3 regions of the Lysinibacillus sp. FSL H8-0500 genome follow, and region 1 is predicted to be linked to each of the others. Evidence: riboswitches for the same ligand, from Rfam matches in the RefSeq annotation. Region 1 holds a riboswitch; each other region holds the start of a gene.

What was found. A riboswitch is a leader RNA that binds a small molecule or an ion and turns the genes downstream of it on or off. The one in region 1 is predicted to bind lysine.
Region 2: linked by a shared signal. The riboswitch ahead of MHB44_RS11610 (transporter substrate-binding domain-containing protein) and the one ahead of MHB44_RS01715 (amino acid permease) in region 1 are both predicted to bind lysine.
Region 3: linked by a shared signal. The riboswitch ahead of MHB44_RS16110 (aspartate kinase) and the one ahead of MHB44_RS01715 (amino acid permease) in region 1 are both predicted to bind lysine.

Annotation. Positions count from the first base shown of each region.
Region 1 is NZ_CP150292.1:369,663-380,994, forward strand. It holds gene MHB44_RS01705 (hypothetical protein) at 1-51, shown strand, start outside; gene MHB44_RS01710 (MFS transporter) at 175-1,383, opposite strand; lysine riboswitch at 1,561-1,737, shown strand; gene MHB44_RS01715 (amino acid permease) at 1,818-3,272, shown strand; gene MHB44_RS01720 (GNAT family N-acetyltransferase) at 3,334-4,005, opposite strand; gene MHB44_RS01725 (GNAT family N-acetyltransferase) at 4,173-4,847, opposite strand; gene MHB44_RS01730 (carbon-nitrogen hydrolase family protein) at 4,831-5,712, opposite strand; gene MHB44_RS01735 (InlB B-repeat-containing protein) at 6,138-9,497, shown strand; gene MHB44_RS01740 (hypothetical protein) at 9,859-10,260, shown strand; gene MHB44_RS01745 (InlB B-repeat-containing protein) at 10,400-11,332, shown strand, end outside.
Region 2 is NZ_CP150292.1:2,423,197-2,434,528, forward strand. It holds gene MHB44_RS11570 (alpha/beta hydrolase) at 1-13, opposite strand, end outside; gene MHB44_RS11575 (hypothetical protein) at 233-442, opposite strand; gene MHB44_RS11580 (5-bromo-4-chloroindolyl phosphate hydrolysis family protein) at 744-1,394, shown strand; gene MHB44_RS11585 (toxic anion resistance protein) at 1,391-2,458, shown strand; gene MHB44_RS11590 (DUF6501 family protein) at 2,513-2,710, opposite strand; gene MHB44_RS11595 (glucose 1-dehydrogenase) at 3,041-3,793, opposite strand; gene MHB44_RS11600 (amino acid ABC transporter ATP-binding protein) at 3,960-4,691, opposite strand; gene MHB44_RS11605 (amino acid ABC transporter permease) at 4,704-5,429, opposite strand; gene MHB44_RS11610 (transporter substrate-binding domain-containing protein) at 5,584-6,447, opposite strand; lysine riboswitch at 6,566-6,752, opposite strand; gene odhB (2-oxoglutarate dehydrogenase complex dihydrolipoyllysine-residue succinyltransferase) at 7,143-8,381, opposite strand; gene MHB44_RS11620 (2-oxoglutarate dehydrogenase E1 component) at 8,472-11,297, opposite strand.
Region 3 is NZ_CP150292.1:3,390,852-3,402,183, reverse strand. It holds gene MHB44_RS16155 (endonuclease MutS2) at 1-480, shown strand, start outside; gene MHB44_RS16150 (DUF350 domain-containing protein) at 502-915, shown strand; gene MHB44_RS16145 (AMP-binding protein) at 1,524-3,218, shown strand; gene MHB44_RS16140 (TetR/AcrR family transcriptional regulator) at 3,398-3,979, shown strand; gene MHB44_RS16135 (enoyl-CoA hydratase) at 3,994-4,767, shown strand; gene MHB44_RS16130 (electron transfer flavoprotein subunit beta/FixA family protein) at 4,876-5,649, shown strand; gene MHB44_RS16125 (electron transfer flavoprotein subunit alpha/FixB family protein) at 5,700-6,677, shown strand; gene trxA (thioredoxin) at 6,849-7,160, shown strand; gene uvrC (excinuclease ABC subunit UvrC) at 7,347-9,137, shown strand; lysine riboswitch at 9,194-9,372, shown strand; gene MHB44_RS16110 (aspartate kinase) at 9,467-10,693, shown strand; gene MHB44_RS16105 (YslB family protein) at 10,794-11,228, opposite strand.

The sequences.
Region 1 (11,332 bases):
CTAAGTCAGAGAAGTAGATGGGAAACAAGATTTGAACTGAACCCCGAATAGGTTCACTTTTTTAAAGTGTCCACTAGTCGGGGTTCAATTTATAATGATAGCTACATCCTTTTTTATTAAACTGTCTACCAAATAGGGTTTAGTTCAAATTTTGTTGTCCCCATCTGCTTTTATTTAATGGATATATTCATCTCGAGAGGCTCGCATTGAGCAGAGGAAAAGTACTATAGCTACAACAACAAAGAGCCAGCCTGCAATATTCCAACCACCAAATAGATCATGCAAGTAACCAAAAAGAATAGGGCCAATTGCAGCAAATAAATAGCCTAATGATTGGGCAAAGCCTGATAAATCTGCAGCCTCAAATGCAGTGCGGGTGCGAAGTGTAAAGAGCATCATTGCTAAGGCGAATGAAGAGCCACCTGCTAGCCCTAAAAGAATCATCCATAATACCCCTAAACTTGTCCATTCCATTACAACACCTACAAAGCCTACTAAATAGAAGGATGTAAACATAAGAACAAGAGGTCGCTGTGAAGCCATTTTACTGGCAAAAATGGGTACAGCCAATGCCATTGGAACTTGTGAAAATTGCATAATGGAAAACATCCAACCAGCTTTGTCAGGAGCTAACCCTTGAGATATGTAGATTTCTGGAATCCAAGCCGCTGTCGTATAAAATAATAAAGACTGCAAGCCCATTGCACCTGTTACTGCCCACGTAAGCGGTGATTTCCATAATGGTGTACTTGATTTTTTAGCTGTAGTAGCTGGTTCAGGCTTATTTGATCTCAATTGAGGTAGCCATATTAAAATCGTTAATATAACCAGTACGAGCGCAATAGCTAAGGCTCCTTGCCAGCCTAATGAAGAGTTGGCTATTGGATAGCTTATTCCGGCCCCAACACCAGCTGTTAAATTCATCGACATTGTGAAAAATGCCATGAGTAAGCCTATATGATATGGAAATTTTAATTTTAATAAACCTGGAATCAATACGTTTCCAAAGGCTATTGCTACACCAATGAGTACAGTACCAAATACAAGCAATCCTGTTGTACCAAGTGAGCGTAGGACAATCCCTAAAGCTAACAGAATTGTTGATAAAAATAATGTGAGCTCAAGCCCTAGTTTACGTGCTACAACTGGTGCAAATGGTGATACAACAGCGAAAGCAAGCAAGGGAATCGTTGTGAGAAAGCCTGCTAATACATTGGAAATACCAAGATCATCCCGTATAAAGGAGATAATTGGACCCACAACTGTTAGTGGCATTCTCAACGTAGAAGCTATAAAGATGACTCCAAAGACTAATAGTAAAGTTTTTCCTCTCCAGCTAATTTTTCTACTTGAATAATTAGTGGATTGATGATTTGATGTCAAAATAAAGTCCCCCTGTTCATAACCATTCTAATTGGACTACTATAACACTTTATCACATTATTAAAAATAGTAGAAAATTCATAAAAAATAGAACATTTAACGTTGTATTGAAACGGCAAAGGTCTTATGTTAGTATAATAAACATCATAAATTTAATAATTATATGCCTCATGTTTGTATTGAGGTAGAGGTCGCAGTATTTATAAGTACGCTAATTGAGATGACAAGCATTGAAGAGATTGGTGGAAAGGAAATACTGCCGAAGTGTAAGGGGCCTTGAAAACCTTATGCTGGGGCTGTCTCCGAAAGGAACAGAACTGTCACGTTTACACAACGTGTTGAGCTATCATTTAGAAAACTGAGGATTAACTTAGCCATCACAGTGTTTATGTGATGGCATTTTTTTGCCTCATAAACAGGAAGGAAGCTATATCATGAGTGAAATAAAAGTAAATCAGCTTGGTCATAAAGCACCGAAGCTGAAAAAAGAATTAAAAAGTCGCCATATTACAATGATTTCTTTAGGTGGAACAATTGGGACAGGATTATTTTTAGCCAGTGGTGGGGCCATTGCACAGGCAGGTCCTGGGGGTGCATTGCTTGCCTATGCTTTAATCGGTGTGATGGTATACTTTTTAATGACGAGTTTAGGAGAAATGGCTGCTTATATGCCATCATCAGGCTCCTTTAGTACGTATGCTACTAAATTTGTAGATCCAGCTCTAGGCTTTGCATTAGGCTGGAACTATTGGTATAACTGGGCAATTACAATTGCGGCAGAAATTGCAGCTGTATCCCTGATTATGAAATATTGGTTCCCCGACAGTTCATCAGTGTTATGGACAATCCTATTTATTGCAGTTGTACTCATGTTTAATTTATTATCCGTGAAGAGCTACGGTGAGAGTGAATATTGGTTTGCAATGATTAAAGTGGCAACGGTTATTGTATTTATTATTATTAGCATATTAATGATTTTTGGCATTTTAGGTGGACAAGCGCCTGTAGGCTTTACCAATTTCTTTATTAGTGATGGACCGTTTCATGGTGGCTTCCTTGCGACATTTGGTATTTTCCTTGCCGCTGGATTTTCATTCCAAGGAACAGAGCTGCTTGGCGTAACTGCTGGTGAAACAGATGATCCAGGTAAAAATATTCCAAAGGCAGTGAAATCAGTATTTTGGCGAATTATTTTATTTTATATTTTAGCGATTGCTGCAATCGGGCTGTTAATTCCATTTACAGACGAGCGCTTATTATCAGAGGATATCGCTGTATCACCGTTTACATTAGTGTTTGATCGCCTAGGTATTGCCTTTGCAGCATCTTTGATGAACGCTATTATTTTAACGGCAATGCTATCAGCAGGGAATTCAGGGCTATATGCAGCATCTCGTATGCTATGGCAATTAGCCGTAGATGGCCATGCACCTAAACTTTTCATAAAGCTAAGCCGTCGAGGAATTCCAATCTATGCATTGCTTGCAACATTGGCTGTAGGCTGTTTAGCATTTTTAGCATCATTTTTCGGAGACGGTGTTGTATATATGTGGCTGTTAAATGCTTCAGGAATGTCGGGCTTTATCGCATGGCTAGGCATTGCCTTTAGTCATTACCGCTTCCGTCGAGCTTTTGAAGCACAGGGCTTAGATCCAAAGCTGTTACCGTATAAAGCCAAACTATATCCGTTTGGACCGCTCTTTGCCTTTACCGTTTGTATGATTGTTGTAATAGGTCAAAACTACACAGCCTTTATGGGTGGTAAAATTGATTGGTACGGCGTTCTAGTCTCTTATATTGGGATACCGCTATTTTTACTGCTATGGCTTGGCTATAAAATTAAGCATAAAACGAAAATGCTGCCACTTGAACAATGTGATTTACGTTAGATGCTAAGCACGCACATAAATTCAGCCCCCGTCCATGAAAGAGGACAGGGGCTGAATTTAACTATAATGGCTGAAGTAGAATCGTTTTTCTTTTTTTCAAGTCCTCAATCATGTCGAGCCAGCGCTGTGGTTTATTGGGCAAGACTGTGTAATAATCCTTGATAAAATCTACAACTAAGCTCGCTTCAATTTCTGTTATAGTAGCATCTGTTGGCATAAAACATAAATCAAGCCCCTCTACCGCCTCTCCATCATTTTTCCAAGAAGGATGGACGTACGGGAAATCAAGCCGCTGATAGCCAAGGTGCGATAGTACCTCGCGGCGAACATAAGGATTCATCGCCATGACTCCACCAAATGCAAAATCTTCACGCTCATAGGGATTATATATTTCTGCAAACATACCATACAGTACTTTACCATGCTCTTTTGCCAATCTCTCCAAATCCGCACTGCGATTTACTGCCAGGTAACGCCCGATACCTAGATTGGGTTTACCGATAATTGTAAAATCTGTCATTGCTATATTCCACGCAGGGTAGTAACGATATTCAGTAGCCCCGACAACAGAGCCTTCATGAACTGCGACAAAAACGCGAATGCTTGGATCTTCCAAAGGCTCTTTCCATAAATCAAATGCCAGAACCTCTTCAGGCGGGAAAATTTCTCCTAATAATGTATGCATTTTTGTAAAAAGTGGATCCTCAATTGTTGTAATACGTTTATATTCCATTTACTATTTCCTCCTCTCAAAAATCCGTAACAATGTTTGCTGTACCGAAAGCGTTAGCGTCAGGTACATCCGCCGGGGCTTTTATTTTGATTCAGTGGTCATTTGGACATTCACTGAATGTAGTAAAAAACTAGCATTTATCCCCTCCCTACAAAGGAAGGAATCTTCTACTGAATCAAGATAAAGGGATTTTTCCATTCCATTAATAAACCATAGTTTAAGGATGCCTCGTCGTCTAGGTAATTTTCGACAAGCGCGAGTGGCATGCGTCCACAGCGCAATAAAAATGTTAAGACAGGATCCGTTAACTCACCATTGACGACCGATTGAACATATTGAGCTGCCGATAGACGCTCTGCATATTGATGGTATCCAGGCATACGCCCACCGCCAACAAGTCGATTGAGTTTTTGCTCGACAACAATTTGATACATGGCTTGCATCATTTGTTTACCTAAATTTAGCTTTCGGTACTTGGGATTTATGCAAATATCCACTACATACAATGTATTGCCCATTGGATCATGGTTGCGAATATAGCCGTTATCTGTCATCTCTGCCCAAGTATGCTGTGGATGTTCAGGGTCAAATTGAACACGTAATGCTGTCATGGAGCCAACAATTTCTCCTGCGATTTCTACGCAAATTGCTCCATCTGGAAAAAGTGTGACATGCTTTTCAAGCTGTTGTTCGTTCCACCATAATTCAGCAGGGAAGGGTGGAGGGAAGCAGGCAGCTTGCAAGCGTATCATAGCGGCAAAATCCGACTTTGCGTAATTACGAATAATAGCAGGAATGGGCTTACCACCATCAAATACATATACCTCACTTCGATAGGTCATGATCTTCATCCTTTTCCCAATCAATATATAAATCTGTTCGTCGATCTCTCCATGTTGTAACAGAGCCCTTTTCTCGCACTTCATACAATAAATTGAGATCAAGGTCAGCGGTCACTAGCATATCATGATTGAGTTCACCTTCTGCGAGAAGCCCTTTTGGTGGAAAGGGAATATCATTTGGAGAAATAATCGCTGCTTGACCAAAATTAGCACGCATCAAATCAACAGAAATAGAACCTACTGTACCTGTTAATACAACGTATACTTGATTTTCTATAGCACGTGCATGGCTAGTATAACGTACACGATGGAAGCCGTGTCGGTCATCTGTACAGGAAGGACAGAAAATCACATCTGCTCCTTTAGCTTTTGCCATTCTCACGATTTCTGGGAATTCAATATCATAGCAAGTTAAAATAGCGATCTTTCCCTTTTCTGTATCAAAAACATGCAATTGCTCACCTGCTGCCATATTCCATCCTTCTATTTCAAAGGGGGTAATATGTAATTTCGCTTGTTCTTCAACTTTTCCATCAGGATAAAATAGATGGGCAACATTGTATAAATGGCCCTCACGCTCAATAATATGTGTGCCCCCTACAATATGTGTATTGGTTTTCTTTGCAAGCGTAGTAAATAAGGTCTTGTATTGTGCTGTAAAAGCAGGTAAAGCTGTGATTTCAAGAGGCTCCCCCTTGTCATTACCGATGGACAGCAGTTGTGTTGTGAAAAGCTCTGGAAACAACACAAAATCTGCCTCATATTCTTGAGCCGTTTTTACATAATGCTCACATTGTTGCGCGAAGTCGTCAAAGGAACGAATATCATGCATATGATACTGAATAGCAGATACACGAAGTTTCAATGCCAATCCCCCTTAATGATATAAGATTTACAATCATCATAGCTTGTGTTTCCTTATTTGTCATCAATTCCTAGCATTTTTGTTTGCACCATGAACAACGTCAACAAAATATAAATGATGTAGTTACTACTGAAAGAAGCACTTTTTTACAGATTGTACATCTAGTGTGAAAGGCCTTCAATTTTTTTTATAAATTAGCCAACATGACTCGGCTATTGAAAAAGGAAAATTGAATTTTCAATTTTTTTGTAGTTGAATGTTACTTTCAGATAATATAAAGTAAAATTAGAAATAAACAGCTAACATCAATTGAATAAAACTTTATAGCATTATATTACTTTTTAATAATATATAGATAGTCTTCTGTTTTAAGGAAGTGGTGATATACCTAGTAATTTAAATCTAATGAAAAGGAGTAACTCTGTATGCAACGAAAAACAAAGCAAGCCCTAGCACTTATAGCAATTGTTGCCTTGTTTATGCAAACGCTATTTGGTAGTTTACCAGCCATGGCAACAGGAAATCTGTCCCCCTTGCATATCACAATGACAATAAACGGACAACCATATAATGAAGGAGACACTGCCACAAGCCCTGTAGAAGTACAGGTAGCAACGACCTCTGGGGATAGCGCAGGGATTGAAATTTCACAAGATGCGCGCACAACATGGCAGCCCTTTGACGATACCCAGCCATTGGTTATTACCGAGGAAGGCGAGCATGAGCTCTGGTTCCGTCTAGCAGATGTGGAGGAAAAGCGTATTATCAAAATTGATTCGCGACTAGTGCAACCGTTGCAATTGATGAAAACAACGGCAGCGAATAGTGTGATTATTTATGTCGATGCAAAAAGCAATGGAGGCAATGGCGAAAGTTGGACAACTGCCTATAATAATTTACAACAAGCACTTGATGATGCAAAAGCAAAGTTACAGGTGGATCCAACAAAAAAGCTACAAATCTGGCTGGTAGCAGGTACGTATAAACCAACAAAAGAAGCTGATGGAACGGGTGCCCGTTATAGAACCTTCCAAATGCAAAACAATGTAGCGATTTATGGCGGATTTAATGGAACAGAAAGCCATTTAGAAGCACGTGATTGGGTAAACAATAAAACGATTTTAAGTGGGGATATTGGGATAGTAGGGGATAACACTGATAATGTTTATCATGTGTTGTATCATCCAAATGGTTTAAATTTGAATACTACAGCTATTTTAGACGGTGTAACGATTACGGGAGGGAATGCAAATGGTAGCTTTTCACATAGATCTGGAGGGGGTATGCTCAATGAGAACGGTAGCAGCCCTCAGCTAACAAATGTGATATTTGATAACAATACCGCAAATTCATATGGAGGCGGCATGTTCAATAATGGGAGTAGTAGCCCTCAGCTAACAGATGTAACATTTGATAGCAATAATGCAAATTCATATGGAGGCGGCATGTGCAATTGGAGTAGTAGCCCCACGCTAACAGATGTGACATTTGATAGCAATAATGCAAATGTGTATGGAGGCGGCATGTACAATTGGAGTAGTAGCCCCACGCTAACAGATGTGACATTTGATAGCAATACCTCAAGTTATGGAGGCGGCATGTACAATAATGGGAGTAGTAGCCCCACGCTAATAAATGTGACATTTGATAGCAATACCTCAAGTTATGGAGGTGGCATGTACAATGATGGTAGTAGCCCCACGCTAACCAATGTGATATTTAATAGTAATACTGCAAATTCGAATGGAGGCGGTATGCTCAATAGTAGCAGTAGCCCCACGCTAACCAATGTGATATTTGATAGAAATAATGCAAATATGTATGGAGGCGGCATGCTCAATAGTAGCAGTAGCCCCACGCTAACAAACGTCACAATGAGTGGCAATAAAGGCACATATGTTATTTATGGCGGTGATGCAAACAGTAAAATTCAAAATAGTATTATCGTAGGCAATAATGGAGAACCAGCACTTCATTCAAACGTCGGAGGTACGATTGGAAATAGCTTATTGGATGTAGAGGAAAATGGGGAAGTTGTAGCCAAATTTTCTGGGGAGATACAAGGAGAAACGTATACACCTGAAGCAATTTTTATGGACCCAAACCAGCAAGATTATCAACTACGAATAAAATCCCCAGCTATTGATAGAGGGCAGAATATTTTGAATAGGACGCAAACTGACCTTGCGGGAAATCCACGTATCCAAGGAAGCGCCATTGATTTAGGGGCATATGAAGCCAATTTCTATGAAGTAATATATAAAGAAAATGGTGCAACGGTAGGCGATGTACCGATTGGTAAAATGACCTATCAGCAAGGAGAGACAGTAACTGTCCAAGCGAATAGCGGCAGTTTGGAAAGAACAGGCTATACATTTACAGGTTGGAATATGCAAGCAGATGGGGAAGGAACGTCATACACAGCAAATGATACGTTTCAGGTGACAGCGAATATCACCCTATATGCCCAATGGACAGCGAATCCAACGTACACGGTGACCTATAATCCAAATGGTGCAACAGGTGGTGATATACCAGAGGACACGCAAAGATATGAAGAAAATACGAGTGTGACAGTGCAAGGTAATAGCGGCAATTTAATCAAAACGGGCTATACATTTGCAGGTTGGAATACACAGGCAGATGGTCAAGGAGATAGTTATGCAGAGAATGGAACTTTCACAATGGGTACAAGCAACCAAATATTGTATGCCAAGTGGATACCGAACACCTATAAAGTAACCTTTGAATCCAATGGTGGTAGCTATGTAGCCGAACAACAAGTTCTGTATAACAAGAAGGCAATTGAACCTCCTATGCCAAGCAAACAGGGCCATACATTTGCTGGCTGGTATACGGATAGAGATGAGAAATGGGATTTTGCCGTAGATGTCGTCACAAAGAATATCACCCTATATGCCCAATGGAAAGTCATTTCCAATCCGCCACCTGTCTCAAATGACAACGGTAACAACAACGGCAATGACCATTCACTGCCTGCAAAGGTGAAAATCACCTTGCATACAAACGGCGGCACAGCGCTAGCGCCCATTGACATGGCCTATAATACAAAAATTAGTGACTTACCTGTCCCAACACGAGAAGGCTATCGCTTTGATGGCTGGTATCAGGATGAGGCACTGACAAAGCCATGGGTAGCAGATACGGTACTGCGTGAAAATATTTCGCTTTATGCTAAATGGGCAGCATTACCTGTGGAAGAACCTCAGCCACAGCCTGAACTAGAAGCACCAAGCCCAACCGTAACATTTAGCGATATCCAACGGCATTGGGCACAAGAAATGATTGAGGAACTAGCGACAGAAGGCATTATTCAAGGCTTTGAGGACGGTACTTTCCGACCGAATGAATCGATTAGCCGCATGCATGTCGCCGCATTACTCACAAGGGCATTTTCTTTTGAACAAGTAAGAGAAGGCCATGATTTCAAGGATGTTTCCCTAACACACCCTTACTATGAGGCGATTATGACCTTACAACAGGCGGGTATTGTCGATGGGACAAATGGTGCGTTTCTGCCAAACGAAAAGATGACAAGAGCACAATTAGCGAAGGTGCTAGTAGGTTTAATGGGCCGAACACCCGAAGGCACAAGCTCCTTTACGGATGTAGACCAGAAGCATTGGAGTGCAGGCTATATTGCCGTGTTAGAGCAAGAAGGTATTGCACTTGGAGATAATGGTAAATTCCGACCGAATGACCCTGTTACACGTGCACAGTTTGTGACATTTTTATATCGTGTAATGCAAACAATCGATTCATAAAATGATGCAGTCCTTTTCAGTATTAGTTATGTTACTAATGCTGAAAGTGGCATTTTTTTAGGATTGTACACAGAGACATGTCCTTCAATATTGAGAGAAGTAAAATCTAATTTTCTCCTTTTTTATAGTTGAATATTACTTTTAGATAATATAGATTAAAATTAGCAATCAATAGTTATTATCAACCGAGTGGGAGTCTTACAGTCTGACAATGTGGGATAAACTTTATAGCCTTATATTATTTTTAAATAATATATATAGTTTTCTACTTTTAAAGTGAGGTGAAAAGTGGTGATGTGCCTATCGGTTTAAATTATTGTCTATCTAACATTCAAATCTAATAGAAAAGGAGTGACTCTATATGCAACGAAAATCAAAGAAAACTTTAGCGTTTGTAGCCATCGTTGCTTTATTTATGCAAACGCTATTTGGTAGTTTACCAGCCATGGCAATGGAAAATACATCTACCTTGCATATCACAATGACAACAAACGGACAGGCATATAAGGAAGGAGACACTGCCACAAGCGCTGTAGAAGTACAGGTAACAACGACCTCTGGAGATAGCGCAGGGATTGAAATTTCACAAGATGCGCGCACAACATGGCAGCCCTTTGACCATACCCAGCCATTGGTTATTACCGAGGAAGGCGAGCATGAGCTCTGGTTCCGCCTAGCAGATGTGGAGGAAAGACGTATCATCAAAATGGATTCGCGACTAGTGCAACCGTTGCAATGGCATAGATTGGGCAACCGCCTATAACGATTTACAGTCCGCACTTGATGAAGCAGCCAGTAAATTAAATGCAGGGGCAACGGCAGTAGAAATTTGGCTAGCACAAGGCACGTATAAACCGAAAAAAGAAGTTGGGGGAACAGGCCCTCATTATAAAACCTTCCAAATGCAAAATAACGTAGCCATTTATGGAGGCTTTAATGGTACAGAAACCGAGCTAACAGCACGCAATTGGGAGCAGTATCCAACAATTTTGAGTGGTGATATTGATAACACACCAACCAATAATACAGGAAATAGTTACCATGTATTCTATCATCCGGATGGCTTGCAGTTAAACTCTACAGCCATTTTAGACGGTGTAACGATTACAGGGGGGAATGCAAATGATGGTGGATATGGTGATTTCCGTCTATCTAAATATGGAGGCGGCATGTACAATGGTAATAGCAGCCCCACGCTAACAAATGTCACAATGAGTGGCAATGAAACAAAATTAGCGAATAAAGGAGCTATCTGTGGTGGCAGTCCAAAAATATACAATAGTCTCATTGCTGGCAATAATGGCGAGCCAGCGCTTCATTCAAGTGTTAGCGCGACGATTGAAAACAGCTTACTGGATGTAGCGGAAAGTGGAAATATTTTAGCTAAGTTCCATCAGTCAACAACAGATATACAAAACGTTACGTATATACCTGAAGCTATTTTTATAGACCCAAGTCAGCGAGATTACCAATTACGAGCAGGGTCGCCAGCGATTAATAAAGGAAATAATACGCGCAATACAGAATTGAATGACCTTTTAGGCAACCCACGTAAGCAAGGTACCTTCATCGATTTAGGAGCGTATGAATCGGAATTCGCTTATCAGGTGGACTATGATGTAAATGGCGCAACAGGTGGTATACTCGTTGATAAAATGACTTATAAACAGGGCGACACTGTAACTGTACAAAATAATAGTGGCATTTTAGAAAGAACAGGTCACACATTCGTAGGCTGGAACACACAAGCAGATGGCACAGGCGATGACTATGCTGAAAATGCCTCTTTTACAATGGGCACACAAAATCAGACATTCTATGCCCAGTGGACACCT
Region 2 (11,332 bases), 2.1 Mb from region 1:
CTATCCCTACCATTGTGTATTCAATGGATAAATTATTAATTGTATATTCACCATATATTTTCCTCACTCCATTAAGCCCCCTTATAAAGATGCTTTCCTTTATCTTAGTATACTATGGGGAGACGTCTGTGCATCCACTCATCTCGAATTGGCTGAGCTGACGATTTACTAGCGGAGGTTGGTAATAAGCACTTCGATATAAGTAAGGTACAGTATTATTCCAAAATGGTCATTATTTAATTTTCATTTTGTGAATTTCAGCAATATATATAGATGCTTCTGTGATTTTCATATATTGATTTTTGGATTCCTTAAAATAGCCTTCTTTGTTTAGATATTCTTTTAGCTTTGCCTTTCTCTTAAATACTTTTTCTTTGATCTGCTGTTCGTATTCTTGTCCATCAGTCTCTTTCGTAATGGATAGCCTATAAATTTTCGTCATGTCGTATTCCCTCTTGTCTAACGTACGAATATAATTGGAAAAAGTTTCATAAAAAAAGTACCTCTCTCTAAATGTAACACCATAAATATTTGCTTGGTGCTTCTTAATTGGATAAAACTGCTCAAAGCTATTCCTTATATGGCCATTATTAGAGAAACAACTTGCTTTTTCTATGTATTATCATTGAGAAAGTTAGCGATTCGCAGTAAAATTTATGTAGAGTTTCTTTTTTCAATGAAACTTTATGTCGATTATTTCGTATAAGAAGATAGATATATTGAAAAGCAAGGAGGCAGGAACAATGCTTAGTGTTGGACAGTTTTTTTCAAGACATACTGCTAGCTTCTTTATTTCGCTCACAACTGTTTCTATCGCAGCAATTGCGGCAAATCCTGGATTCTTCCTTGGTGGTTTACTGTTTGCAGGTTCATATGCGGTGAGTACAGCATTGCTGAAACATAGACAAAAAAGAAAAGTCATGCAAATAGCAGGTATCACAAAAGAAGAATACAAACACATTGAAACACAGCTATCAACAGCGAGTAAACAAATTCAAACATTAAGTCAAAATTATTTACGTGTACGCTCCGTTGCAGCCTTTAAGCAACTACTCGAAATGACACGTATCTCCAAAAATATTGTAAAAATCGTGAAGACTGATCCACGTAAATTTTATAATGTTGAGCCATTTTTCTATGCGCACTTACCTTCTGCTGTCGAATTAACAGAGAAATATTCAATGCTGTCAAAGCAACCTGTGAAGGATAAGGATATTCAATTAACATTATCAAAAACACGTGAGACGTTAACCGATTTAAACGATACGATTCAAATCGATTTAAAGGATGCGCTTGCAAATGATATCGATCACCTGCAAATGGAGATTGAATTTGCAAATCGCTCCAATCTTAGACGTAGAGAACAATTGGATTGGCGAGGCGATGACAAATGACAGCAAATAACCATGCATTTCAGCTCCATACAATACCAGGACTTTCTCCGCTCGTGCAATCCTACTTAGAGACGACTCCACAGCAAGAGGCGATGGCGACATTTGAAACGCTATCGCCTCTTGCCCAAAGTCGTGCATTGCTGTATGCGAGTCAAATTGATTTGGCTAATTTTGAATCATTGCTGTCACTTGGGCATGATTCACAGCGAGCCCTTTCTCAATTTGCAGATCGTATGCTGGCACAGGTCAAGCAAAAAGATGTCACGAAAATTGGGCAAATGCTTGATTCACTTATGCAGACATTGGATCGGGTAGACCCAGCAGCTTTAGAGCCAAAGAAGCAATCCTTTTTGAAAAAAATCTTTAGTAAAACAGAGCCCACTGTCAAACAAACCTTAACAGAATTTGAACGCATTAGTATACAGGTGGAGCGTATTGGCGTACAGCTAGAACGTGCACAGCTCCAGCTTATGAAAGATGTTGAAAACTTAGAGGCACTTTATGCACATAATCGAGGATTTTTTGAGGAATTGGCTACAGCCATTGCAGCGGGTCAAATGAAAAAACAGCAAGCGATCAGGGAGGAGCTACCAGCACAGGTAGTGAATGTTCAAGCAACAAAGCAACCGTTAGCCATTCAGCAGCTCAATGACTTTGCTGCACAAATTGAACGATTGGATCAGCGTATTTATGATTTACAGGTGTCACAGCAAGTCGCACTTCAAACAGCTCCACAAATTCGTATGATTCAGCAGGCGAATCAAACATTGGCTGAAAAAATAGAGTTTTCCATTGTAACGTTAATTCCTTTATGGAAAAATCAGCTTGCGATGATGTTGTCGATGCATATGGATCATCACTATGCCCAGCTAGAGCAACGCTTATCACGTGCACAGGATCGCTTTGCAAGCCCTTCCTTTGAGCAGCAAGTATCGAAATTTAAAGAAACCCAGTTGGAGCTACAGACAGCCATTAAGGACGTTTTCGCGCTCCATACAGCCACTGAACAGGAAAAGCAGCAATTACAAGATGTAGCAAATGCTCGCAGTTTTGAAAGAGACTAACGTATATGAAAAAAGGGTGGCTCAGCAACTCTGAACCACCCTGCTATTATTTGTTTATTCAAAATAATCTTTATAGTAGCCACCGATTTTGCCTGTATTATCGATGATAAAAATGAACTCCTCTGTTTCATTTTTCACTTCATATTCTTTCCCAACTGTTAATACGTTTGACACCAAGTATTTTGATGCATTTGTATGTTTGCAAGTGACTGTACGTAATGTTGGCGCATCTTTCCATTTTAAATGTAACATATGTTTCTCTACCTCTCTTTACTAGCACGAAGCTAATGTCTATTGCTTATTTTATAATATTTTTGGGTCTTTGTGGAGAAAAAAGCGATAGAAGACCTGTTTAAACCAAAAAATTTTGAATAGTTGAGGTGTTAGCATGAGCTTTGGTGGTGTACCGCAATGGTTTTTTATTATTGCCGTAGCATTCGCAATCTGCTTTGTCCTTTATGCAGAGTGGAATTCCAGAAAATAGCTATTCTGTTGAGTGATCTTAAAATTTATTTATAAAAGATAGAAGCGTCTTGCTATATTTTATTGTAGCAAGGCTTTTTACCCGTTCAAATTCAACATTTATCTTCCACCGCTAACGTTTATAATTTCTCCAAGGATATAATTTGAAGCTTCGGAGGAAAGAAAGGCAATTACCTCTGCTATTTCCATAGGTGTTGCCGCCCGATTAATAGGTACAGTTGAAGTCATACGCTCAAGTCGATTATCACCGGGCGCAAATTTATCATGAAAAGGTGTTTCTACTATTCCTGGTGCTACCCCATTTACGATAATTCCATATTTAATTAGCTCTCTGGACATGCCAATTGTCATCGTATTGATCGCTCCTTTAGCAGATGCATAATGAATACTTTCACCTGCTCCACCAATACGTGCGGCCGCTGAAGATATATTAATAATTTTTCCGCTTTGTTTCGGAATCATATATTTTAATACAGCTTGGGAGCATAAGAGAACACTATTAACGTTTAATTTAAACGTTTCTTCCCATAGCTCTTCACACATATCCATAAATGTACTTTGGCGGATACCACCGCCAGCATTATTCACTAAAACGTCAATTGTACCAAATGTAGAAATAGCTTGTTCAACCATTGCATTCACTTCTTCTTGCTGCATCACATCAGCTTGAATGGCAATAGCATCTCCATCTTTTTCTTGGATACGTTGGACGGCTTCCCTTGCAGCCTTCACATTTGAATGATAATTCATAATGACTTTAGCCCCTTTAGCGGCCAGTAGCTCAGCTGTGGCAAGCCCAATACCAGAGCTTGCACCTGTGATAAGAATAACCTTTCCAGATAAATTATGCATAGCTTCCCTCCTATCAAAGTGTTTTCAATAAGTATTCTCGTTAAATCTTTTGGAGGATTTTGTTAGATTACTGATTATGTTTTTTATGGGGGCTATCCTCACCCTGCTAAACAAACGCTAAAAATCCGCTTCACTTTCCATAGAAGGCTACACGGATTTATACGCTTTACTTTAATGTACGCTTTAAAAACTCTTTTGTGCGTTCATGTTGTGGGTGTACTAATACTTGGGTAGGCGGTCCTTCCTCAACAATCACACCTTTATCCATAAAGACCACGCGATCTGCTACTTCTTTCGCAAACTCCATCTCATGTGTGACAATCAACATCGTATTCCCCTCATCGGCGAGCTGACGCATGACCTTTAATACCTCTCCCACCATTTCAGGATCAAGGGCTGATGTCGGCTCATCAAAAAGCATTACATCAGGATTCATCGATAATGCGCGTGCAATCGCTACACGCTGTTTTTGTCCTCCTGATAGCTGGCGTGGCTTAGCATTCACATATTGATCCATCCCAACGATTTTTAAGTATTTTAGCGCTATTTCCTCCGCATCCTTTTTAGAGCGCTTTAATACCTTCATTTGCCCTACTGTACAGTTACTTAAAACATTATGATTATTAAATAAATTAAACTGCTGGAACACCATTCCTAAATGTGTACGATATTCATCGATATTATGCTTATCATCGAGGATGTCTTCCCCTTTATAAATAATTTGTCCACCACTTGGCGTTTCCAATAAATTAATGCAGCGCAGTAATGTTGATTTACCAGAGCCAGAGGAGCCAATTAAACAGACAACCTCACCCTTCTCCACTTGAAAATTCACATCTTTTAACACTTGGTTACGTCCAAATGATTTACTTAAATGCTCAATTTTAATAACAGCCATTTGTGCATCCCCCTATATAGCTTCCTTTTGTTCTTTTTGATAGGCATCAGGTCCATCCAAACGTTTTTCAACATATAGAAGAATGCGAGATGCGGTAAATGTCATGACGAAATAAAGCACACATGCCACAAAGAATGACTCAAAATAGCGGAAATTATTTCCTGCAATTGATTTTGTTTGGAAGAATAGCTCCGTTACCCCAATCACATTTAAAACAGCCGTATCCTTAATATTCATAATTAATTGGTTCCCAGTTGCTGGCAGTATATTACGTGCAACTTGTGGCAAGACAACATAGAACATAATTTTAACATGGTTCATCCCAACCGCTGATGCCGCTTCGTATTGACCTTTATCAATCGACACAATTCCGCCACGCACAATTTCTGCCATATAAGCACCTGTGTTCAGTGAAACAACAACAATCCCTGCTGTGATAAAGTGCATATCAATACCAAATGCAATATCTAATCCGTAATAGACAACCATCGCCTGTACAATCATTGGTGTACCACGGAAAAATTCAACATAGCATGTTAGTATAAAATTAATAAGCTTTAAACTATAAAATTTCAAATTCTTTTTACGAACAGGAATCGTATGCATAATTCCAATGAAAAATCCGATAAATGCACCAATAATTGTACTAATAATCGAAATTAGTAATGTATAATACGCACCTCGTAAAAACATTTGCCAGTTGTTTTCAATAATTGAAAGTATCCATTCAAGACTCATGATGATCCTCCTAACAAGCGGGTGTTGCTTGTGTATATCTTTTTTGTTCTAGTATTCTATGATGGCTAGAACTGTATCATTATGTAGAGAGGTTCTCATTTTAATAATGATGAAATGATAGTGCACGGACCAATAACTAGTCCGTGCAATGTTATTATTGTGCTGCTGGTTGCTGCTTAATTGCATCTTCCATAATTTGCTGACGCTCATCTTCAGAAATACCTTGTAGGATTTCATTGATTTTATCGAGATTTGCATCATCTTTGCGTAAGCCTACAGCAATAGATGTGTTTGAAAGATCTGTTTCAAAGCCTTTATTTTCTTCAAATGAAACATATGAGAATTTATCGTTCGCTGCAGCAGCAGAAATACCCTCTGGACGCTCTGCTACATAGCCATCAATTTTACCAGCCTCTAAAGCAACACGCATTGCTGGGAAGTTTTCCATCGCTGTTTGCTTCTCTACACCCTCAATTTGATCAATAACATTATAGTTTGATGTATTTAATTGTGATGTAATTTTAGCACCTGAGAAATCTTGAATTGATGTTGCCTTTTCAAATTCACTGCCTTTTTTCACAACGATCACAAAATCAGATGTGTAATAGTTTTCTGTAAAATCAATTGTTTGCTTACGCTCTTCAGTTGGCGACATACCTGCGATAATGGCATCAATTTTATTAGACTGTAGAGCTGGCACTAGACCGTCCCATTCCATTTTAACAATGACTAACTCTTTACCTAAACCTTCAGCGATTTTTTTCGCCATTTGTACATCATAGCCACCTGCATATTCTGCATTATCGGCAATTTTTACTGCACCATTGGCATCACCTTGCTGTGTCCAGTTGAATGGTGGATAACCAGCCTCCATGCCGATGCGGAATTCACCGCCACCTTCTTCACTATCAGCTCCAGCATCACCTGATCCCTCTTCTTTTTTGTCGCTAGTGCCACATGCAGCTAGCACAATTGCCGTCATGATCGAGATCATTAGTAACAACCATTTTCTTTTCATGCAAAGCTCCCCTTTTCTGTCAAAAAATAAAACAACTGTACTAAAAAAGACCTAAGTATTTGAACTTAGGTCTTACCTTTTATAACAGTTGCCCAAATCCTCACTATAATTTCCATATTTCCGAGATAGCACAACCTAGTAAATCTGGAAATCATTTTACTAGGACAGTCCTGCACTTATTCACTGCAGACCCAGCATAAAAGTACGAGCTCCTTTTATACTTCGGCGATATTTCCTTCTTCATTGCGTCTTCGCTTGCTTGTACTCAGCAATGAACTAATAAATATCGCGCCTCTACCTCACTTATTGACAACAGTGAGGTTTGTCTATTTAATTGCTACTTAGATACTACTATAAAATGTATCTATTCGTCAAGGTAATTTTATCATTTTTCTGACTAATGACAATATTAGGTGTTTATACTTTCTCTATCCAACTTATAGCAATCTATTTTTAGTGAGAATCCCTCTAAATTCAATAAATTTTTAATAAAAAAAAAGTCATCTATATGTAAAAAGATATAAGCATTTGATATTTCCAATGACTTTTAGACCTTCTTTTTTAGAGGTTGCTTGCTTCATGCTTATAGAGTTTATCGTAAAATAGATCTGCTATTTATTTATGAATAAACAACTTTGCTCAAAACAACAACCCTGCTAAGTGACATCAGCAGGGTTGTTTTAGCCACAAGGGCATTATGAATTTAATAATAAATCTTCTGGGTTTTCAAGTAATTCTTTAACAGTTTTAAGGAAGCCTACAGAATCTTTACCATCGATAATACGGTGGTCATAAGAAAGTGCTAAGTACATCATTGGGCGAATTTCAACTTCACCATTCACTTCTACTGGGCGTTTTTTAATTGTGTGCATACCTAGGATAGCAGCTTGTGTACCATTCATGATTGGTGTAGACATTAATGAACCAAAGACACCACCATTTGTAATTGTGAATGAACCGCCTTGTAAATCTGCTAAGCCTAATTTTTTATCGCGTGCTTTTTTCGCTAAATCAGCAATTGAATCTTCAATTTCAGCAAAGTTTTTACGGTCTGCATCACGAACAACTGGTACGACTAAGCCTTCTTCTGTTGATACAGCTACACCGATATCATAGAAGTTGTTTAAGTGAATTTCATCACCAACGATTTGAGCGTTCACATATGGGTATTTTTTCAGTGCTGCTACAACTGCTTTTGTGAAGAATGACATGAAACCAAGTTTAGAGCCTGTTGACTCGAAGAATTGGTCCTTTTTACGAGAACGTAAAGCCATTACATTCGTCATATCTACTTCGTTAAATGTTGTTAGCATTGCTGTAGATTGTTTTACTTCAAGTAAACGTTTCGCAATTGTTTGACGACGACGACTCATTTTTTCTACAGTTACACGTGATTCATCAACTGCTGGAGATGCTGCTTTTGGTGCTGCTGGAGCCGCCGCAACTGGTGCAGGTGCTGTACCATGTGCTGCTACATCTTGCACACGTACACGACCTTGTGGGTCTACTGGAGATACCGCTGCAAGATCAATGCCTTTTTCACGTGCCAGTTTACGCGCTGCTGGAGATGCGATCACACGCTCACCAGATGTTTCTTCTACTACTGGAGCTGCTGCAACTGGTGCAGGTGCTGCTTGTGGCGCTACTGGAGCTGGCGTTGCTTCAGCTGGAGCCGCTGCTGGTGTAGATGCTGCACCTTCGCCTGCTTCTACTACTGCGATCACTTGACCAACTAGTACAGTATCGCCTTCTTCAGCTAAAATTTGTGTTAATACACCTGCTTCTTCAGAAATGATTTCAGCGTTTACTTTATCTGTTTCAAGTTCAACGATGAATTCACCTTTTTCAACGCGATCGCCCACTTTTTTTACCCACTGTGCGATACTACCTTCTGTAATCGATTCTGCTAATTCAGGGACTTTAATTTCAGCCACTTTTATTTCCTCCTTTGATTAACGTGCATTCTGCACATAAAAGGGCTACTGCCTAGGCAAGTAGCCCAGCTGTCAAAAATTAATATATGATTATTTAACCTTTACTGGCTCAGCAACTGCTGCTTCAATCAATGCTGCTTGTGCTGCTTTATGAGAATCTGCATCCCCTTCAGAAGTAGAGCTCATTGCAGGACGTCCTACATAGCGGAGCTTTTTACCTGCTGAAAGTTCATATAATGTTTCTAATGCATAATTCCATGTACCTTGGTTTTTAGGTTCTTCTTGTACCCATACGATTTCCTTAACATTAGGATACTTAGCAATGATACCAGCAACTTGCTCTTTTGGGAATGGGTAAAGTTGTTCCACACGAATAATATGCAGGTGATCAAAGCCTTCTCCGTCTTTCACACGATCTGCTAAATCAATCATTACTTTACCTGTACCTAAAACAATGCGCTCTACAGCCTCTGGTTTAGTGCCTAAGCCCGGTTGTTCAATCACTTCTTGGAATGAACCATCTGCTAATTGCTCAGCACTCGCTGCTGCTAATGGATGACGTAATAATGATTTTGGTGATACAACTACAAGTGGACGTACCCCTTCTGTACCTAGTAACGCTGCTTGACGACGTAATAAATGGTAGTAGTTGCCCGCATTTGAACAGTTTGCCACGAACCAGTTATTTTCTGCTGACATTTGTAAATAGCGTTCCATACGGCTTGAGGAGTGCTCTGGACCTTGCCCTTCATAACCATGCGGTAATAGAATAACTAAGCCAGATTTTTGACCCCATTTTGCGCGTGCCCCTGAAATAAAGTTATCAAACATCACTTGAGCCATGTTCGCAAAGTCACCAAATTGTGCTTCCCAAACTGTTAGCACATGGCTGTTTTCTAAGTTATAGCCATATTCAAAGCCTACTACACCCGCTTCTGTTAATGGAGAGTTATACACTGTAAACGATGCATTAGCCCCTGAAATATGATGAAGTGGTGTAAAGACATTTCCATTGTTTTTATCGTGTAACACTAAGTGACGCTGTGAGAATGTACCACGCTGTGCATCCTGACCAGTAAAGCGCACTGGTGTACCATCTTGAATAATCGTTGCATATGCTAAAGTTTCTGCATGGCCCCAGTCAATTTTTGCAGAAGCAAAAGCATCACGACGTTTTTCTAAAATCTTGCCAAGCTTTTTCTGTGGCTCAAAGTTTTCTTCAAACACTAAAAGCTCTTCATTGATTTTTTCTAAACGTTCTGCTCCAACGGCTGTATCTAATTGTGGGAACTCAACTTTTAATTCTTCTGGCATTGCTAATTGTTCATGCTCATCTTTCTCAGCCATTTCTTTGACATGGTCATACGCAGCTTGCATTTCTGCATAAGTAGCCGTATCTAATGCCGCAACATCGTCAGCAGATACAAGACCTTCTGCTACTAATTGTTGACCATATAAAGCACGAACTGTTTCATGCTTCGCTACTAATTTATAAGTTTCTGGGTTTGTTACTGTTGGGTCATCTGTTTCATTGTGACCATGACGACGGTAACCGATTAAGTCAATCACAATATCTTTTCCGAACTTTTGACGGTATCTAGCTGCAAAACGTCCCACTTGTGCCACAGCCTCTGGGCTATCTGCATTTACATGAACTACTGGTACTTCATAGCCTTTTGCTGGATCAGAAGAGTAGATAGACGAACGTGAATCTTGCTGCTCTGTTGTGAAGCCAATCATATTGTTGGCGATAATATGGATTGTTCCACCTGTTGTAAAGCCTTCTGTTTTGGCAAAGTTTAACACTTCCGTTACAATTCCTTGACCTGGGAATGCTGCATCACCATGGACAAGAATACCTAAGCCTTTTGCGCGATCATGAACAGCTTGACCTGGGTTTGACGTATCGTCCTGTGTTGCACGTGTAGCACCCAGCACAACTGGATCGCCTACTTCTAAGTGAGATGGGTTGTAAGCAAGCTTAACATTCATACCTGATTCACGTTGGTAAGATGCACCCATATGATATTTTACATCGCCTGTCCAGCCCTTTGTAATTTCAAGGCGGCCATGCTCTGGTATAAATAAATCATTTGAAACATGCGCAAAATCAGCGAACATCATGTCGTATGGTTTATTTAAAATATGTGTTAAAACATTTAAACGACCACGGTGTGCCATACCAATGCGTACATTTTCCATGTTATCGGCTTCTACAGTTTTTAAAATCGCATCAAATAGAACGATTTGCGTATCTAAGCCCTCACCAGAGAAACGCTTTTGCCCTACAAAAGTTTTATGAATAAATTTTTCAAAATTTTCTACATGTGTTAAACGATCTAATAATGCTTGTTTCTCTTCAGCCGTGAATGCTTGTTTCAAAGCGCCTGATTCAATTTGTGCTTGAATCCATTCACGTTCTTCTGTTGCTGTTACATGACTATATTCAAATGCTGCTTTATCTGTATATACAGCTTTTAAATAGTCAATTGCATCCTTACCATTTTTCACGTTTGCTGGCACATCTTTGAAGAAGATTGCTGCAGGGATTGCTGCTAAGTCTGCAGCGCTTAAGTTGAACGCGCTTTCTTCAATTTGAGCTGTTTGAAGTTCACGATTTTTCAGGGGATAAAGATCTGCTGCTAAGTGCCCTTGTGAACGTATTGCCTCTGCTAATCTTATAGCGGCTAAAACTTTTTTATAATCGCCAGCAGGAGCCGCTTCCGCATGACTAGCTACAGCTATTTCACCCTCTACTACTACTGGTGCACCAAATTGTTGGAATAAAGAAACTAACTCTGGTTCTACTTCTTCAGGAGACTGTAAGAATAAGTCGTATTGTTCCATCACATATCCTAGGTTAGGACCAGAGAAAGCTGACCATGGAGAACTTACAGTTGCTACGTTGTTCGACATGAAAAATGACCTCCAAATTTTGCCTTTTGGCAGTT
Region 3 (11,332 bases), 1.8 Mb from region 1:
GTGTTAAAAAAAGCAGCGCAAGTGAAGGCGCGTGCGCAAAACTTAGTTGTCGGGGACGAGGTAAAGGTGTTAAGCTATGGTCAGCGAGGTACGCTGTTAGAGAAAGTATCAGTCTCAGAATGGATTGTTCAAATGGGCATTCTAAAAATGAAAATTTCCGATAGTGATTTAGAGTATATTAAGCCTGAAAAAGAGCCTGTAGTACGAACAGCTGGTGTGAAAAATCGTAGTAGCCATGTAAAATTAGAATTAGATTTACGTGGTGAGCGTTATGAGGATGCTATCTTAAGGACTGAAAAATATATTGATGATGCATTGCTGGCAAACTATGGTCGAGTATCTATTATTCATGGTGTGGGAACAGGAGCCTTACGTCAAGGCATTCAAAGCTATTTGAAAAAGCATAAGCGTGTGAAATCCTTCCGTTTTGGTGAAGCAGGTGAGGGAGGCTTAGGCGTCACAGTGGTAGAATTGAAATAAGCGATAAAGGGGACGGAGAAAATGCTGAATTCTGGCTTTTGGCGATATCCAATTATCGAAACGGCAGGATATTTTAGTGTTGTTGTATTATGTTTAGTCGTCTCAATGGCATTGTTCGAAGTAGTTACAAAATATAAAAATTGGGAAGAAATTAAAAATGGAAATGTCGCTGTAGCACTTGCAACAGGTGGAAAAATACTTGGAATTTGCAATATTTTTCGTTTTTCCATTGCACGTCACAGCACATTAAGTGAAATGATTGGCTGGGGTCTTTTTGGCTTTACACTACTAATCGTCGCATATTTCTTATTTGAATTTATGACACCTCGTTTTAATGTAGATCAAGAAATAGCGAATGATAATCGTTCAGTTGGTTTTATTTCCTTTACCATTTCAGTTGGTCTATCGTTTGTGATTGGAGCAAGTATTGCATAGGAGTGTCACATGATATGGAAAAATTAGCAAAGGTACTAATCATTGTCTGTATTGCATTTTTAGTAGTCGGCGTCTATTATATGATGACTATTTAAGTAAGAGAAGAAGATGTCTGAAAAGCCCTGTAGAGACATCTCCTTTGCGCCGAGGTATACCAAGTTTTTTATAAATATTTAATATAAAAGTAGAGGCTGTTGGAAAAGATTTTTGTTTTCCGACAGTCTTTTTTTGTTATGGCGTCCTAAATAATGCGCTTGCTTAAATAAGATCAAAACAAACACAATGGACTTTTTACACTAAAGCTAGCATAAAATCTTACTATCATCTATTAAATTTCCCTCCATACAATAAAAAGTCCCGTAGAAAAAATATTTTTTAAATATAGGAATATGAACAAAATCATTTATCTGAAAAAATGAATAATGAATCAGTATTCATGAGGCATAGCTAGTTAAACAGCGATAAATCGTAGTTCTATTAATGTTGTAAAAAGCATAATAATTAATCGAAAATGCATTTATTTTCTATTTTATGTTTGAAACTATAGTTCGTTTTTATTATAATAAAAAAGAGAATTGACAAAGTTTGGGACAAAGGGGAGAGGACATATGACAGCAAAACCATGGCTAGTAAATTATCCTGAAGAAGTACCACCGTCTTTAACATTTGAGGAAATTCCAGTACAAGAGTTGTTGACACGTGCCTATAAAACGAATCCATCAAAAGTAGCGATTCATTTTATGGGGAGGGAGTTGACGTATACAGAGCTCTATGAATCTGCTTTAAGATTCGCCAACTATTTACAAGCACTAGGGATAGAAAAAGGGGATCGTGTGGCGATTATGTTGCCTAACTCGCCACAAGGTGTAATCGCTTACTACGGTGCTATGTATGCAGGGGCTATCGTTGTACAAACCAATCCGCTGTATACGGAGCGTGAACTACAATATCAAATGGCTGATTCAGGTGCAAAGGTTATTCTTGTGATGGATATTCTCTATCCACGAGTGATGAAAATTATAAAAGAGACGGCATTAGAAAATGTTATCGTGACAGCCATTAAAGATTATTTACCATTCCCAAAAAATTTAGTGTATCCGTTTATTCAAAAAAAGCAGTATGGCTTCAGTGTAAAAGTGGAGCATAGCGGGCAAAATCACCTGTTTTCAGAAATAATGCGCTCTTCTCCAATAAAAATGATTGACCATACAGAATTTAATTTTGAGGAGGACGTAGCATTACTGCAATATACTGGTGGCACAACTGGCTTCCCAAAAGGGGTTATGCTGACCCATAAAAATTTAATTGCCAATACAACAATGTGTGATGCATGGATGTATAAGTGTGTGCATGGCGAGGAAACAATTATGGGCATACTGCCATTCTTCCATGTTTATGGGATGACAACAGTGATGATATTATCTGTTTTTATCCAAAGTAAAATGGTGCTTTTGCCAAAGTTTGATGCTGAAACAGCATTGAAAACAATTGATAAACAAAAGCCTACACTGTTCCCAGGTGCGCCAACATTATACATCGGCCTTTTAAATCATCCAGACATTGCAAATTATGATCTATCATCGATTAAGGCATGTTTGAGTGGTTCAGCTTCATTGCCAATTGAGGTACAGGAGAAATTTGAAGCCATCACAGGTGGAAAGTTAGTAGAAGGCTATGGTTTAACAGAAACCTCCCCTGTTACACATGCTACGCCAATTTGGGGCAAGCGGGTGATTGGTTCGATTGGCTTACCATGGCCAAATACAGATGCCGTTATTTTACGAACAGGAGATACAGAAGAGCTGACTGTTGGAGAAGTTGGCGAAATTGCTGTTAAGGGACCACAGGTGATGAAGGGCTATTGGAATCGACCAGAAGATACAGCAGCTTCATTTGTAGATGAGTGGTTTTTAACAGGTGATCTCGGTTATATGGATGAGCAAGGCTTTTTCTATGTCGTAGATCGTAAGAAAGATCTAATTATCGCTGGCGGCTTTAATATTTATCCACGTGAAGTGGAGGAAGTGCTATATGAACGAGAAGAAATTCAAGAGTGTGTGGTGGCAGGTATACCTGATCCATATCGTGGAGAAACCGTAAAAGCCTATATTGTTTTAAAAGAAGGATATTCGATTACTGAAGACGAATTAAATAAATATTGCCGTCAACATCTAGCGGCATTTAAAGTTCCACGTTATTATGAATTTAGAGATGAGCTACCAAAAACGGCCGTAGGAAAAATTTTGCGTCGCACTTTAGTAGAAGAGGAAAAAACGAAATTAGCGAATAAAGAAGCTAAATAAATACTTGAGAAAGTATTGACAAGCAATGCTGTAAATTATAATATGAAAATATGAATGAATGACCATTCATATTTTCGTATTTTTTTAAGTTACACGTCACATTCAATTATGTCCTTTAAAAAAATAAATTGCAACTTTGTATGTAGACGTGCGCATGTTTTTTAGGTGGTGATAGTAAAGTGAAACGAGATAAGCCAAAATATAAGCAAATTATTGATGCAGCTGTCATCGTTATTGCAGAAAATGGGTATCACCAAGCGCAAGTATCGAAAATCGCCAAACAGGCAGGGGTGGCTGATGGAACAATCTATTTATATTTTAAAAATAAAGAAGATATATTAATTTCTGTCTTTAATGAAAAAATGGCTGTTTTTGTAGAGTCATTACAAGATATAATAGAAAATGGAAGTTCGTCGAGAGACAAGCTTTCTCGAATGATTGAAAATCATTTTAAGGTTCTAGCGACAGATCGATACCTAGCAACTGTCACGCAGTTAGAGCTTCGCCAATCGAATAAAGACTTACGACTAAAAATCAATGCAGTATTACGTGAGTATTTACAATTACTGGATCAAATTTTAATCGAAGGTATGCTTTCAGGCGAGCTTAATCAGACGATGGATGTACGCTTGGCACGTCAAATGGTTTTTGGCACAATTGATGAAGCCATAACAACGTGGGTTATGAATGACTATCGATATGATTTGATGGAACTGATTCCAAAGGTTCAGACATTAATTTTGAACGGTATTAAAGCTTAAAAGGATGTGGAGAAATGGAATTTCTAAGTTGGAAAGTGGAAGATGGAGTAGCAATTATTACAATTGCACGTCCACCAGCAAATGCATTATCTCGCGGAATTATTACAGAAGTAAATGATGTACTAGATGCTGTAGAAAATGATGACGCTGTAAGAGTTCTTGTACTTCATGGCGAAGGCCGTTTCTTCTCTGCTGGTGCAGATATTAAAGAATTTACTGAGGTGGATTCTGGAGAAGAATTTACAAAGCTAGCAAGTAATGGTCAGCAAGTATTTGAACGTGTTGAATCATTCTCTAAGCCTGTCATTGCCGCTATTCATGGTGCAGCACTAGGCGGTGGACTTGAATTAGCAATGAGCTGTCATATGCGCTTTGTGACAGAATCAGCAAAGCTTGGTTTACCTGAGCTACAATTAGGGCTTATTCCTGGTTTTGGTGGCACGCAACGCTTACCACGTTATGTGGGTGTAGCGAAGGCAGCTGAAATGATGTTTACAAGTGAACCGATTTCTGGCACTGAGGCTGTACAGTGGGGCTTAGCGAATCGTGCTTTTTCTGATGAGACATTACTAGACGAAACATTGAAGATTGCTAAGAAAATTGCCAAGAAAAGTCCAGTAGCACTAAAAGCAGCCATCCAAACATTGCAATATGCAAAGCACGCTTCATTCTATGAAGGGATTGAAGCAGAAGCGAAATCGTTTGGAACAGTATTTGTGACAGAGGATGCCAAAGAGGGTATTCAAGCCTTTATAGAGAAACGTGAGCCTGTGTTTACAGGTAAATAATTTTCCACATGTCGATAGTTTTAAGTTAGTCGACGTTATGGACACTAATAATATATAATATTTATAAATTTACTTAGAAATATAAAACGTTCCAGGAGGTATGGATATATGAATATTTTTGCATTAATTAAACGTACGTTTGATACAGAAGAGAAAATTATTGTGTCAGGTGGTCAAATCCAAGAGGATGGCGCAGAATTTATTATCAACCCTTACGATGAATATGCTATTGAAGAAGCAATCCAAGTACGTGACGCTGCTGGCGGTAAAGTAACAGTTGTGACAATTGGCGGTGAGGATGCAGAAAAGCAACTGCGGACAGCCCTTGCTATGGGAGCAGATGAAGCTGTACTTATTAATACAGAAGATGATTTAGATGAATTAGACCAAAACGCAGCTGCCTATCTTTTAGCAGAATACTTAAAAGATAAAGATGCTGATTTAATTTTAACAGGAAATGTTGCGATTGACGGTGGTTCTGGCCAAGTTGGACCACGTGTTGCAGACTTATTAGATATTAACTATGTGACAACAATCACAAACCTTGAAATTGATGGTACAACTGCGAAAATTGTACGTGATATTGAAGGAGATTCAGAGGTAATTGAAACATCTCTACCACTTTTAGTAACAGCTCAGCAAGGTTTAAATGAGCCGCGTTATCCATCTCTACCAGGCATTATGAAAGCGAAAAAGAAACCGCTTGCAGAGCTTGAGTTAGATGATCTAGATATCGATGAAGATGATGTAGAAGTGAAGATTGAAACAGTAGACATCTTCTTGCCAGCACAAAAGGCAGCAGGCCGCATTCTTGAAGGTGATCTTTCTGCACAAGTGAAAGAACTGGTGAATCTACTTCATACAGAAGCAAAAGTCGTGTAATGAATTGATAATATCAATCGAATCTTAAAGGGTAACGGAGGGAATATGCTATGTCAAAAAAAGTATTAGTATTAAGTGAAGTTCGAGAAGGAAGCTTACGTAATGTTTCGTTTGAAGCCATTGCAGCTGCAAAGCAAATCGCTGATGGTGGAGAAGTTATTGGGGTCCTACTAGGGGATGCTGTAGCAGGCTTAACAGGTCCATTATTTGAATATGGTGCAGATCGTGTTATCACAGTGGAGCACCCTCATTTAAAACAATATACATCTGATGGCTATAGCCAAGCATTGTTAGCTGTCATTGAGCAAGAAAAGCCAGAGGGAATTGTCTTTGGCCATACAGCAAATGGTAAAGATTTATCACCAAAAATTGCAAGTAAATTACAAGCAGGTCTTGTATCTGATGTGACGGCTATTGAAGGTGTTGGCGATGATATTGTCTTTATTCGCCCAATTTACTCTGGTAAAGCTTTTGAAAAAGTGAAAGTAAAAGATGGCGTTATTTTAGCATCCATTCGTCCAAACAACATTACAGCACTTGAAAAAGAGGAAGGTAAAACAGGTGATGTATCTGCTGTCACTGTAGAGATTACAAATTTACGCACAATTATTAAAGAGGTTGTTCGTAAATCTTCAGAAGGCGTAGATTTGTCAGAAGCGAAAGTAGTGGTTGCTGGCGGTCGTGGCGTGAAATCTGAGGAAGGCTTTGAACCATTAAAAGAGCTAGCAGATTTACTTGGTGGTGCAGTTGGAGCCTCACGTGGTGCATGCGATGCCGAGTATTGCGACTATTCACTACAAATCGGTCAAACAGGTAAGGTTGTAACACCTGATCTTTATATTGCAGCAGGTATTTCTGGAGCAATTCAGCATTTAGCAGGTATGTCTAACTCTAAAGTGATTGTTGCAATCAATAAAGACCCAGAGGCGAATATTTTCAAAGTAGCTGACTACGGTATTGTAGGCGATTTATTTGAAGTTGTTCCATTGTTAATCGAAGAGTTTAAAGCATTAAAAGTAAATGCATGATGTTAGGGGCTGGGGAAGTTAATTCCTCAGCTTTTTTATGGCTATTAAAAGTTGACACATCACGACAAAAAGGCTGTAAAAGGGGAAAAAATACATTCTAGGCAGATTGTTCGCTCAAGTGAATTTATCCATGCTATACTACAAACATAGTAAGTTTAAGGAGGATTTCAAATGGCAATTGTACACGCAACAGACGCTACGTTCCAAGATGATATTAAAGAAGGTTTAGTGTTAGTAGACTTTTGGGCTGCTTGGTGTGGACCATGTAAAATGATTGGGCCAGTTCTTGAAGAAATGGATGCTGAAGGAAGTGCCGCTAAAATTGTAAAAGTAGATGTAGACAACAACCAAGGAACAGCAGCACAGTATCAAATCATGTCGATCCCATCTTTACTATTATTTAAAGATGGCGAACTAGTTGATAAAACTGTAGGCTTCCAACCGAAAGAAGCTTTAGAGGCATTTATCACAAAGCATGCGTAATAAATGAAGTTTACAAAAGTCGAACCATCTATAGATGTGTTCGGCTTTTTTTCGTTATAATAAAGAGAAACAACAGACGGATTGATGAGAGAAAAATGAGTCACTCTTAATGGAAATTAGCTTTGTTATGGTGAAAATACGTCTATTTAGAAAAGACATTTTATGAATAGAGGGGGAGGCAGGCAATTGAATGATTTAATAAAACGCAAGCTTGAGATTTTACCAGATCAGCCTGGCTGCTATTTGATGAAGGATCGGCAGGGAATGATTATTTATGTTGGGAAAGCAAAAATACTGAAAAACCGTGTGCGCTCCTATTTTACAGGTACACATGAGGGGAAGACGCAAAGGCTTGTTGGTGAAATTGAGGACTTTGACTATATTGTGACATCTTCAAATATTGAAGCACTTATTTTAGAGCTGAATCTTATTAAATTACATGACCCTAAGTACAATGTGATGCTAACGGATGATAAAACCTATCCCTATTTAAAAATTACCAATGAAAAATATCCTCGTCTACTGACGACGCGTAAGGTAAAAAAAGATAAGGCGAAATATTTTGGTCCCTATCCAAATGCCTATGCAGCCAATGAAACGAAAAAGCTACTAGATCGCTTGTATCCATTACGAAAATGTGTGCAATTACCCTCTAAAGTTTGCTTATATTATCATATGAACCAATGTTTAGCACCGTGTGTCAAAGACATTGAGCAGCAAGTTTACCAAGAGATGATTGAGGATATAACGAAATTTTTAAATGGCGGTGTTGAGGCTGTTAAAAAGGAGCTTGAAACGAAAATGCTTGCAGCTGCTGAAAATTTAGAGTTTGAGCGGGCAAAGGAGTTCAGAGATCAAATAGCACATATTGAAACAGTGATGCAAAAGCAAAAAATTGTGTCAAATGATACAACAAATCGTGATATCTTTGGCTATGCGGTTGAGAAAGGTTGGATGTGTGTTCAGGTGTTCTTTGTGCGACAAGGAAAACTTATTGAACGTGATGTCTCGATTTTTCCAATTTATCGAGAGGCAGAGGAAGAATTTTTAACATTTGTTGGACGCTTTTATGAAAAGCCAGAGCATATTAAGCCAAAGGAAATTTTTATTCCACAGGCGATTGATGCAGCTATTTTAACAGAATTATTAGCGATTAAAGTATTAACGCCAAAGCGAGGGCAAAAAAAGGAGCTTGTTGAGCTTGCAACCAAAAATGCTGAAATTGCAGTAGCAGCAAAATTCCAGCTGATTGAACGTCAGGAGGAACGAACAATCGGTGCATGTGAGGCACTTGGGGAAGCAATGGGCATCTCTGCGCCACTGCGGATTGAAGCCTTTGATAATAGCCATATGCATGGAACCGATGCCGTTTCTGCCATGGTGGTGTTTGTCGATGGTAAACCTGCTAAAAAGGAATATCGTAAATACAAAACACGTACAGCTGCCAAGCATGATGATTATGGAGCGATGCAGGAGGTAATACGTCGTCGCTATACACGTGTTTTAAAGGAAGGCTTGCCGTTCCCAGATTTAGTGTTAATTGATGGTGGGAAGGGACAAATGGAAGTGGCTCGGGAAGTATTAGAGGATGAGCTTGGGCTTGTTATACCAATTGCAGGTTTAGCAAAGGACGATAAGCATAATACATCCCAGCTACTGTTTGGCGATCCACCAGAAGTGATTGCCCTAAAGCGAACAAGTGATGGCTTTTACTTGCTACAGCGTATTCAAGATGAGGTGCACCGCTTTGCCATTACTTTCTTGCGTCAACAGCATGAGAAACATGCTATTCAATCGGTGCTTGACCATATTGAGGGTGTAGGACCAAAACGAAAGCAGCAATTGTTAAAGCATTTTGGTTCAGTAAAAAAAATTCGCGAGGCTAGTGAGCTTGCTTTACAGGAGGCTGGGATGCCAGCTAATCTAGCAAGCAATATTTATGCCTATTTTCAGCAACAATCATTGTCAACGGAATAAACATATGCTAAGGTTATGGATACAAAGGCTAGACAAATTAAATACTTCACTATTGAAGTGATGATAGAGGTGCAAGGTTCAAAAGTAATGCGATTGAGGATGAACAAATCCTAGGATATTGTGTGAAAGGGGAGCTTGCCGAAGTACAGCATTGTTGTTTCCATTGTTGTACTGGTTTTGCATTTAAGAGATGTAAGACTGTCGATTCTAAACGTTTCGGAGAGCTATCACACATGGGCAAATTACCTTGATTGTACATGTTACTAGCAGCTTTCACGTTATGTGGAGGCTGCTTTTAGTTTTCCAAAAAACAGAGAGGGGAATAAAAAATGGCTAGAATTGTTATGAAATTCGGAGGGGCTGTTTTAGCCTCCACTGAACAAATTCAAGAAATGGCTCAAAAGGCTATTGTCGAAAAGGATAGAGGGCTGGATGTGGTGGTAGTAGTTGCAGGCATGGGGCAAGCTGCAAATGAGATGAAAAGAATGGTTCAGCATTTAACAGATGAAGTATCGAAGCGAGAGCTAGCTGTACTTATGTCAACTTGCTCGCAGCAATCAAGTGCTTTATTAGCTATTGCCCTACAAGAAGCTGGATATGGTGCAGTGGCATTAACAGGATGGCAAGCAGGTATTCATACAGATAGTATGTATAGTCATGCACGTATTGACTATTTAGATGCTAGCCGCATTGAAGAACATTTTACACAAGGCGATATTGTAGTTGTTGCTGGAGAACAGGGCATTGACGATATGGATAATGTAACAACGCTTGGCAAGGGAGGCGCTGAAACAGCCGCTGTTGCGCTGGCTGTAGCATTGGATGCAGAACGTGTTGATATTTATACAAATGTTGATGGTGTTTATACAGCAGACCCTCGTTATGTCCCAAAGGCTCAACAGCTTCAAGAAATTTCCTATGATGAAATGCTGGAGTTAGCCAATTTAGGATCACATATTATTCATCCACGCGCTGTGGAGTTAGCCAAGAAATTTCAAATGCCGGTGATTATACGCGCTAGCAGAGGAGAATCAGTTGGTACTTTATTGAAGGAGGAAGTGGAGATGGAGAAAAATTTAGTTGTACGAGGTGTAGCCTTTGAATCCGATATTATTCGTTTAACAGTTGGGTATGATGCCTATTCCGATGCTTCATTGGCGGATATATTTACAGTGCTTGCAGAAAATCGCATCAATGTAGATATTATTGTACAAGCCATTATTGATGGGTTAAAACCGACTGTGTCCTTTTCCATTTTAAAAGAGGAGTTTGCGGAAGCATTACGTGTTTTAGAGGATAGTAAATTATCACTAGGCTTTAGTTTTGCAGATTTTGAAATTGGACTAGCAAAAGTGTCCATTATTGGTTCAGGTATGGCATCTAATCCTGGCGTGGCTGCTCGGATGTTTGATCGCTTACGCCGTGAAAATATCCCTGTCAAAATGGTTAGCACATCTGAAATCAAAGTATCGGTTGTTGTACCACAGGATGATATGATTCAGGCAGCAAATGCATTGCATAATGAATTTAATTTAGAACAAGCGATTCACATATAATAATAGTAGAAACCGTATTTTTATGTACTAGGTATGATCCAAAATAATTTGCAAGAAAAAAGAGGGTGTTCTCAAAATCATTTGAGAGACCCTCTTTTCGTTACTCTGTCGGAATTGTCTGGATGATACGTTCCTTCACATCCCATTTTACCGTAAACATAATATACTGCTGCTTTTCACGCTTTTCATCATAGCATTCTGTTAGATAGCCATTTGCCAATTGGATTTGCTCAGCTATAAATCCTGCCTCTAGTCTAAAGCTACGCTGCTTAATTTGCAATAATTCAGGATCATTTGTCAAGTGGAAAATGCGCCCGTCCTTTGATTCCTTGATTAGCTCTAATGTACCCCAACAGGCATCTGCGAAAAATGCGATTAGCTCGCCTTGCGTCTTACAGGGAAACTTACGTGCAAGATCCTTACCAGCCCAATAAAGGACATCATCTTCATGTTTACCAAGTACAGAAGATAAAATGTGATCGCGAATAATTTCATAGCCAAATGATGAGATTGTAGGAGATGGAGTATTTAACATGAATATCCTTCTTTCTTAGAATTTTCTTAAAACTTAATGTGAATAAAGTAAAAATAGATTTTTCGAGAAAAAACAACGCATTATGTACTAGATTAATTCCTTAA